3 regions of the Exiguobacterium sp. s143 genome follow, and region 2 is predicted to be linked to each of the others. Evidence: riboswitches for the same ligand, from Rfam matches in the RefSeq annotation. Region 2 holds a riboswitch; each other region holds the start of a gene.
The links. Region 2 has a riboswitch for thiamine pyrophosphate ahead of tenA (thiaminase II). Riboswitches for the same ligand answer to the same signal wherever they lie in the genome.

Region 1: linked by a shared signal. The riboswitch ahead of KNQ03_RS01695 (ECF transporter S component) and the one ahead of tenA (thiaminase II) in region 2 are both predicted to bind thiamine pyrophosphate.
Region 3: linked by a shared signal. The riboswitch ahead of thiD (bifunctional hydroxymethylpyrimidine kinase/phosphomethylpyrimidine kinase) and the one ahead of tenA (thiaminase II) in region 2 are both predicted to bind thiamine pyrophosphate.

The regions. Positions count from the first base shown of each region.
Region 1 is NZ_JACSMX010000001.1:294,497-297,624, forward strand. Features, by position in the region: gene KNQ03_RS01685 (GNAT family N-acetyltransferase) at 1-364, shown strand, start outside; gene KNQ03_RS01690 (50S ribosomal protein L25/general stress protein Ctc) at 654-1,331, shown strand; TPP riboswitch at 1,427-1,526, shown strand; gene KNQ03_RS01695 (ECF transporter S component) at 1,627-2,199, shown strand; gene KNQ03_RS01700 (ABC transporter ATP-binding protein) at 2,196-3,128, shown strand, end outside.
Region 2 is NZ_JACSMX010000002.1:278,780-281,907, forward strand. Features, by position in the region: gene abc-f (ribosomal protection-like ABC-F family protein) at 1-291, opposite strand, end outside; gene KNQ03_RS09660 (DUF1002 domain-containing protein) at 568-1,449, opposite strand; TPP riboswitch at 1,643-1,749, shown strand; gene tenA (thiaminase II) at 1,824-2,519, shown strand; gene KNQ03_RS09670 (hypothetical protein) at 2,571-2,867, shown strand; gene KNQ03_RS09675 (glycoside hydrolase family 3 protein) at 2,898-3,128, opposite strand, start outside.
Region 3 is NZ_JACSMX010000005.1:118,749-121,876, forward strand. Features, by position in the region: gene thiE (thiamine phosphate synthase) at 1-166, opposite strand, end outside; gene thiM (hydroxyethylthiazole kinase) at 156-923, opposite strand; gene thiD (bifunctional hydroxymethylpyrimidine kinase/phosphomethylpyrimidine kinase) at 904-1,707, opposite strand; TPP riboswitch at 1,823-1,933, opposite strand; gene KNQ03_RS14730 (murein hydrolase activator EnvC family protein) at 1,997-3,128, opposite strand, start outside.

The sequences.
Region 1 (3,128 bases), on a different contig from region 2:
GTTGCTGGCTTGTCAGGCAGCGCTCGATGCCATTGATCTCGATCAAGCCGCCATCAAGATGACCTATCTCGAACAAGCCGTTCGCGCGACTGGTTTTAACCTTCTTGCGACGCAAGAAGCACAAGCGCCGGGAATTCTGACGATCGTCCATCCGTCGGCAACCGCTTTAGGAGACGCTCTCCGGATCCAGGGCTATCATGTTCAATATGAAAGCGACTATCTCGTCCGTAATCAATGGCTCCAAATTTCAACGATGGGACAGACGACGATGCGGCACATCGAACGTCTCATCCGCGTGTTGGTTCGTGAAAACCAACGCATCACCATAAAAAATGAAAAAAACGAAAGACCTCTCAACCCTTGATTTCAAGCGGTTTGGAGGTCTTTCGACTTTAAAAAATAAAAATTAGAGGTTTAAGGATTTAAAACATAGGGGTATAAACTCACTAGCACCGCATCAAACGGTGACTTACTCACACATGTTTCTCAATATCAGCGTAATGACCTGGGAGAGAAATGCAAAGTCACGAAAGCGTCAGATTCAAAAGAGTCTGAAACCGATTGTCTTAGCATATTTAAATTGTTCAGGACTTGTCCTGCTCCTACTTTCATTACCTTTTGAGGGCTATACCAAATTCAAGGGGGAAATGAACATGTCAGTTAAATTAACAGCCGAAAAACGCGAGGTACGTCCACGCTCACTCCGTAAACAATTACGTCATGAAGGAAAAGCTCTTGGTGTCGTGTATGGTTACAAAGTGGAAAGTACACCAATCGCATTCGAAGAAAAAGAATTGCTTAAAATCGTTCGAGAAAACGGTGAGAACGTCTTGATTTCACTGAAACTCGACGGTAAAAATATTAACGTCTTGATCAACCGTCGTGATATGGATGTCTTCACACCAACTGTCGATCACGTTGAATTCATCGCCGTTAAAATGGATGAAGAGACAGAAGTCGAAGCAGACGTCGTACTCGTCGGCGAAGCAGCTGGCGCTAAAGTCGGTGGATTCCTGTCACAGACACTCTTTAAAGTAACAGTCGCAGCTACACCAGATAAATTACCAGAGAACGTCGAAGTCGACGTCACGAACCTCGAAATCGGCGATTCGATTTCTGTTGCTGATCTTCCAGAACAAAAAGATTTCCGTATCGTCACAGAAGGCGACATTCAAGTCGCAGCTGTCGTCGAATCAACGCTTGAACAAGAGCTTGAGGAAATCGAAGAAGCAGAAGCTGAGGCACAAGCGGAAGCTGGTGAAGACAACGAAGCGGAAGCTACGGAAGAGTCTTCAGAAGAAGCAAAAGAAGAGAACGAAGACAACAAATAAGTCGTTTGACGATACGCCCTTCGTGGCGTATCGTTTTTTTGTGTCTTGACAATAGACAGAAGATTGCCTAAAGTGAACAGCGTATCACCTATTACCATATCCACTAGGGGAGCCCATTTGGCTGAGACGATTCACTTCGGACCCTTCGAACCTGATCTAGTTCATACTAGCGTAGGAAAGTGGAGCGATCACATCCAATGACTCCTGCTGCGCGCAGTTTTTCTGAGGACCGCTCTCTTTTTTACGGAGGGCGGTCTTTTTTGGCGTCTCCCCCATTCTAAGGAGGACGTACCTAATGCAACACTGGAAAATGAAAGAAATCATGGTCATGATGATGCTCGCCGTCGCTTGCGGGGTCATCTATCTTGGTTGGTCAACACTCTGGTTACCGATGTCTGCGATCTTCGGACCTGTCGGTGCCAACTGGATGTTTGGGATCTGGATCATCGCGAGCCCGCTCGTCGCAGCCATCATTCAAAAACCAGGTGCCGCTCTCATCGCGGAAATCGTCGCGGCAGCCGTCGAGCTGTTCACGGGTAGTCACTTTGGTTTATCGGCTCTTCTCATCGGGGTATGCCAAGGGCTTGGTGCGGAACTCGTCTTTGCGATGACGCGTTATCGCCGTTATGACACATGGACATTGATGTTATCGGGTGTTGGAGCCGCGATTGGTAGCATTGTCTATAGTCTGATTGCGAACGGATTCGGTTACTACACGACGACGACGTTACTTGCAACAACTGGCTTACAATTGATTAGTGGCGCATTACTCGGCGGCTTGCTTGCAGCGATTCTCGTCCGTCGCCTTGTTGCGACCGGTGTCTTGAACGGGTTTGCGGCAGGACGTGCGAAACGGGAAGTCGCATGATTACTGTCGACGATCTCAGCATCCGCTATCCCGGTCAGATGAAATCGGTGCTCAATCATGTATCGCTATCAATCGAGCAAGGAACGACCCTTCTGCTCGGACGAAGCGGGAGTGGCAAGACGACACTACTTCATGCCTTAGCCGGACTGACACCGGAGACGATCGAAGTCGAACAGACTGGAACCGTTACCCGGTCCGGTTCGGTCGGAGTCTTATTCCAAAATCCAGAAGAACAGTTCTGCATGGAAACGATCGGACGCGAAATCGCTTTTAGCTTAGAAAACCGGTCGATTCCGCGTGCGGAGATGGAGGGACGAATTGAACACTTACTCACACTTGTTGGTCTCCCTCTCCCCTTCTCGACACCGATCGCGAGTCTATCCGGGGGGATGAAACAGCGCCTCGCACTCGCCGCGGTCCTAGCGCTCGAGCCGACGATTCTATTACTCGATGAACCAACGGCTCAGATTGACCCGATTGGGCAACACGAGCTGATGGCGTTGATCTTTCGGATTCAGAAAGAACATGATTTAAAAATCGTCTTGATTGAACACCAACTCGATGTCTGTTTGCCGTATGTCGATCAGATCATCTTACTTGAAGACGGATCGGTGACTGCGACGGCGCATCCGCAGGATTTGTTCCCGCAGGCGTATACAGAGCTTCAATCGAAAGGGATCGCTGTTCCCTCTTTGTATCCGTACACGTTAGAGACGTTACCCATAGATGGACCACAAGCAGCGCGACTTCACGTGCTTCCTCCAGTCGCTACAGCAGGCACTGCCTTGTTACACGTCGCTGCATTATCGACGAAAGCCCCTTACTCGCTGACCGATGCGACATTTTCCCTGAAGACGGGAGAATGGGTGATGCTGCTCGGGGCAAACGGATCCGGGAAAAGTACGTTGCTTGCAACACTCGGTCGGTTG
Region 2 (3,128 bases):
GATCGCGAGGATGTCTTCAAACGCTGTCCAAAGGACGTCGAGTCCGGTCATCGTCTCACTATATACAGGAAGTTGTTCCAAATAGCCGATCGTCAAACCGCTCTTTTGATAGATGACACCACCGTCCGGTTGCTCAAGGCGAGCAAGCAAGCGGAGTAATGTCGTCTTGCCACTCCCGTTTCGTCCAATTAGACCGACACGGTCGTGTTCGTTTAAGAAGAGGGAAACATCCGTTAAGATCGTTTCGCCTCCGAATTGTTTGGTTAGGTGTTGAATGTCGCAAATCATCATAATCAATTGATCCTTTCGCGCGCATCAAAAAAAGGAGAGCGCAAATAGCACTCTCCATCACGTGTGAAAGATGCGCTTTGCTGTATTTTTCAATCATGAAGTTCTAAAAAAGGGCAGACGGGTGCCTTAGAACGCCATTCCATGAAAAATCGCGCGCAACAGATACAATTGTTCCATCAACCAGTGTTTGCACGCGGCAAAGTCCATCTTTTCACACCACCTTTCGTTTCAGATATCTCTAGTTTACTATTTTTTTGTCAGTTACGGAAGTCTGAATTATTTGAACACGCCAGCGATTGAACTGAAGAAGTCACTGAGTCCATCGAATAATTTAGCGAAGAAACCTTTCGTTTCTTCTGATGTTGCGAACGCGTGGATGTCTTGCCCCGCATTTTTCAAACCACTCTCGATTTGTCCCCAGTTGATGTTCGCTTGCTCCATTTGATTGAATAGATTCGTCAACCGATCCATTTGTGCGTCAGACAACTGGATATTGTTGTTTTGAATGACTTGGACGATCAGGTTTTCGATCTCGACTTTGGTTTCCGGTTTTTGATTGGCGATCTCAGCCTTGATCTCATTCATCAAGTCAGCGACTTTATCCGTGCCGACCGTTTTTCCGACGTCTGATGTGACCGATAATTCTTGCTGTGCTAAATCCTTGCGTTCGTCACTTAACTTAATTCCAGTCTCAGCGGAAGTTTGATCGTACGCTTTCATGATTCCTGTCAGTGCCGATGTCCCGGTCACCTTGTAGGGAGAAGTGATCGTGATATCGGCATCTTTGACACCCGCTGTGACGAGAGCGTTGAGATACATATCCTTTGTCACCCATGTGATGTTCTCCGTCGAGACGGAAAGTCCATCACCTTTTTCCGTCAGTTCGATCTTAGCCGACGAATACATGTTGCCACCTTTTTGCGACTGTGGAATGTTTTTCCCGAGATATTTTTCTTCGTCAGCAGAAGTGGCGATGATCGGTGTGATGCCTTCCGGTGCATTGAGACGGGAAAGCACCCATGCTTTATCCTTTGCGCCGAGCGACTCCCCGAGTGTGACGATCGTCTTATCGACGACTTGTTCGGCAGATGCGGCTGTCGGGAGTAATAGAGCAGAAGCGATAACGGCTGACGCCATGATTTTTGTTGGTGTATGCATAATGAAATCCTCCAATTGTAAGTAACAGAATGAATTATAGTATCAGGTACTAAAGTTAGTGTACGAGAACGAAAGAAGTTCGGAATCGGTCTGTAGATGGAGACGGCATCCGTCTTCTGACACTCCATAGTATAGCGAAAAGAGGACAACTTGACTTCCATTTTCAGCATGCTATAGTGGATGGGAATCGAATAATGACCACTAGGGGAGTCGGTAGACCGACTGAGACGAACGAAGACGTTCGGACCCTTTGAACCTGATTAAGTTCGTACTTACGGAGGGAAGTGGCGTCAAGTCTTGTTCTTCTTGCGCCATGCCCGTGTGTTTCGGGGTGGTGTTTTTTCGTTTCATAACTAAACGAGGAGGATGAGATCATGACATTCACACAAGAAATCAAACAAGCGGCACAAGCGTACTGGGATAGTAGTTTTACGCACCCATTCGTACAAGGAATCGGGGAGGGGACGTTACCGCTCTCGAAATTTCGGCATTACGTCATGCAGGATGCCTATTACTTAAAACACTTTGCGAAGATTCAAGCGAAGGCAGCGTCAAAAGCAGACGACTTCGCGACGATCGCGACACTTGCCGAACATGCTACTTCGACTTACGAGGCAGAGTTGAGCTTACATCAATCATTTTTTGAGCCGCTCGGTATTACGGAAGCAAATCTTGAAGCATTTGAACCGGCACCGACAGCATATGCGTATGTCTCCCACATGCATCACGCGAGTGAAGGAACGCTCGGTGAGACGATTGCTGCCATCTTGCCATGTTACTGGTTGTATTATGAAGTCGGACAGCAATTACTGACGTGTACTCCGGAAGAAAAAATCTATCAGCAATGGATCGACACGTACAGCTCGGAATGGTTTGAAAAGGTCGTCTTTGAACAGATTGCACGGCTTGATGCACTGGCGGAACAAGCGAGCCCGACGGAACGCGAGCGGATGAAACGTCATTTCGTGACAAGTTGTTACTATGAGTTACTCTTCTGGCACATGGGGTGGACGGAAGAGACGTTCACGTCGGTCTACGAAAAGATTCCAGCACGCCCGGTATCTTCTTAAACCAGTAGATGGTAGAATTAGGAATACCATCTGGTGAAAGTAGGGATTGGAATGGAAATCGTAGTCATCGCACTCGTGATCCTCGCGGCATATGCTATGCAACGAATGCTTGGTAAAGTCAAAGTAAGATTTGTAGGACTTATCATCCCAACGTTGATTGTGTTATCCGGTATATCCGCATCGACTCGAAACTTCAAGGTAGCGTATAGCATGGGAAGCTATATTTCTGCTGTTCTTGTCATCGTCGTCTATGCACTGCTGACTTATTGGTTATACCGCGTCTACCATCGTGCGAAAGAAGAAACTGAATATCCGTATCAATCATTAAAAGACCGAGGCATCCTTTAAGGAGCTTCGGTCTTTTGGTGTATCACGTCATCATTTTTTCCAGTTTTTAAAGCCGTCACCGAATTCGAGATGCAGTTGATCGGTAAAGACACCGTTCTGAAAGACCGGCACATCAACCGGTAAAGTGCCTTGCGGTTTGAACGTTCCGAAGATCGCTCGGATACCTGCAGGCAGGTTCGGTCCCGCTGATTTTAGATTGCCTGCTTCGGAGTCTGGACCGTTTGGATCGCCTTTGAAGCCATAGACGAGGACGTGTGCCGG
Region 3 (3,128 bases), on a different contig from region 2:
TCAACCGAACTGCCTGATCAAAGAATTCCTTTCCTTGCGCTGTTTTTTCCCGTAATTGCACGATCGTTGCACCACCTAAAATGGCTTCCTCAACGACCGTCTCGATCGCGACTTCAGGATGGTACCGACGATCCGTCACTGCATAGATGGAGTAATCAATTGACACGTTCTGTCACCTCCACAAGATCTTGTACCGTCATGAGGCTGATGGCATTGAACAACTCTCGTTTAAAATCACCAAGACCTTGCGCGGAGGCTGCTTGTTCTCCTGCTTTTCCCATGACGAATGTTCCGTGAACAGCCGCCTCAAACGCTGTATATCCTGCACCGAGGAAGCTCGCAATCAAGGAGGCCGTCATGCAGCCCGTACCCGTGATATCTCCTAGACGAGGTGTTCCTACATGTAATTCCATTTCGCGCGTTCCATCCGTGATATAGTCGTTCGGACCTGTCACGACGAGGACAGATTTGTGTTTGCGAGCGAATGCACGAATGCTTTCTCGATCTATCATTGTATCTCCCGCAGCATCGACTCCTTTAGTTCGCCCATCTTCCCCAAGTAACGTCTTGATTTCAGAAGCATTTCCTTTAATGACCGTACACCCGAGATCAATGAGTTCTTTAGAAAAGGCAGTACGTAATGTCGTTGCCCCTGCTCCAACTGGATCAAGAACGATCGGGACATTCAAACGTCCCGCTTCACGTGCTGCGAGTCGTTGAGCTGCTTGCATGTCTGCATCGATCGTACCAATGTTTAAGACAAGAGCTTGTGCGAGTCTAACCATCTCTTCTACTTCACGAATGTCTTCCGCCATGACGGGTGATGCTCCAACAGCGAGTGTGACGTTTGCGCAGTCGTTGATCGTAACCGTGTTCGTCAGATGGTGAATGAGTGGTTTGTGTTCAAGAATGGTCGTAAACATGTGTATCCCTCCAAAGTGAGTGAAAATGATGTGTCGGTCCAATACCTTGTCCGAGAGCAAATCCATGACGAATTGCCTCCGTGACATAGTTTTTCGCCTGTCGTACACTATCTTGTAAATCTTCTCCAAGCGCCATCCGTGCTGCAATCGCTGCAGATAAGGTACAACCAGTTCCATGAGTATGTTGATTGTCTAACCGTTCCGATGTGAAACGGTGTTCCACTTCCCCATCAAACAATAAATCCGTTGCAGCTCCTGAGAGATGTCCACCTTTTAGTAATACTGCCCCTGTCTGTGTAGCCAATTGATGCATCGCCAGTCGCATTTCCTCTAGATTGGTCACTGATCGTCCTGTTAACCGCTCCGCTTCCGGTAAATTCGGTGTAACGAGTGTCGCAAGCGGCAGAAGTTCTGAAATCAATGCTTGTTCAGCTTCCGTCCGCAACAGGGCATGACCACCTTTAGCGACCATGACGGGATCTAATATGATAGGAACTGTCTGTTTGCGGAGATGTCTAGCAATGACTCGAATCGTCTGCGCATTCGAGACCATCCCGATTTTGATCGCATCGACACGAATGTCTGAAAAAATCGACGTTAACTGGGCATCTACGATTTCTGGGGATAACTCTTCCACCGCTTGAACACCCAACGTATTTTGCGCCGTGACGGCTGTCAGGACGCTCATTCCATAAACCCCTAAAGCCGAAAAGGTTTTTAAATCTGCTTGAATCCCAGCTCCACCACCGGAGTCGGATCCTGCAATCGTCAGTACATGTTTCATGTTCTTTTCACCTTCCCATCGAGCAATGTAAGGGAGTCGTGACCGACAAAAAAAGCGTCGACCGCTGTAAAAAAGCAGTCGACGCTATACGAAAGCGTTATACACGCATTCCGGTATCCGTTCGGCTCAACTTTCCTACGCTGGTATTATCCAGTTCAGGTAATAGGGTCGAAAACAGATTGGTTTTCCTCTCAGCCGGATTCCTCCAGCTCCCCTAGTTGCTCAAGTATTCGTTTCGCCTTTACTGTAGCATAGAGAAGAAAAAAAAACGAGCCGAAGCCCGTTTTGATTACAGATATGCTAATGGATTGACTGCATTTAGAGGAGAAGAGGCACTGTATTGATAGCCTCCGACATGTAGTTCGAAATGTAAGTGTGGTCCTGTTGAATTCCCTGTACTACCAAGTGTCCCGACTTGCTGACCTTGAGAGACCGTTTGTCCTGCACGAACCGATAATGAACTCATATGTGCGTAGACAGTCGTGTACACTTGTCCATCGAGGAAGTGAGAAATCATGACATGATTGCCGTAAGGTCCACCACCTGATGCTGTAATGACCGTTCCAGCTGCTGCAGCGACGATTGGAGATCCGACCGAACCACTGAAATCAACACCGTTGTGGAACGTATAACCGTTCGCGCCGCTTGCTGGTCCGAATCCTTGTGACACTCCACCAGAAGATGGTCGAACGAATTTCCCTCCACTCGAAACAACCGGCGGGGCAACAGAATCAGTTGATTCCGAACTCTTACCTGCTTGTTTTGCTGCTTGAGCATTCGCTTTAGCGGCTTTTTCGGCTGCCGCTTTCTCCGCTGCTGCTTTTTCAGCCGCTGCTTTAGCAGCTGCCTTCGCTGCCGCAATTGCACGTTCTTGCGCTTCGAGAGTCGCTTGAAGTTCTTTTGCGTCTAACAGTTCTGTCGTGAACTTCGTCTTCCCTTTTCGTAATTTCTTCAGCGTGGCACTACGTTCTTTCATTTGAAGCTTTAACGCTTTCTTTTGTTCAAGCAATACTTTCTTTTCTTGCATTTGCTCCGCTTTTTTCTCAACGAGCGCTTGTTTTGCTTCTCCTAATTTTTGTTGCGTTGCGATGTAATCCGAAATCATTTTATCGTCTTGCTCAGCGATTTTTTTCCCCGCCATGACACGGCTGAATAAATCACCTAAATCCTTCGATCCAAAAATGACTTCTTCCCATTTAATCGAATTTCCATCGTTCTCTTGGAAAACACGCAAACGATCACCGAGTAGTTCTTCCTGTTTCTGTAACATTTCTTCGTAACGGACGATGTCTGCCTTTAACTCATCGATTCGAACGTTCAACTGTTCGATTTGTTTATTTTTTTCAGAGACTTGGAAAATCTTTTCGTTGATTGCTGCGTCAATTTGATTGATTTGACGTTGCTCTTTTGAGATTTTAGCT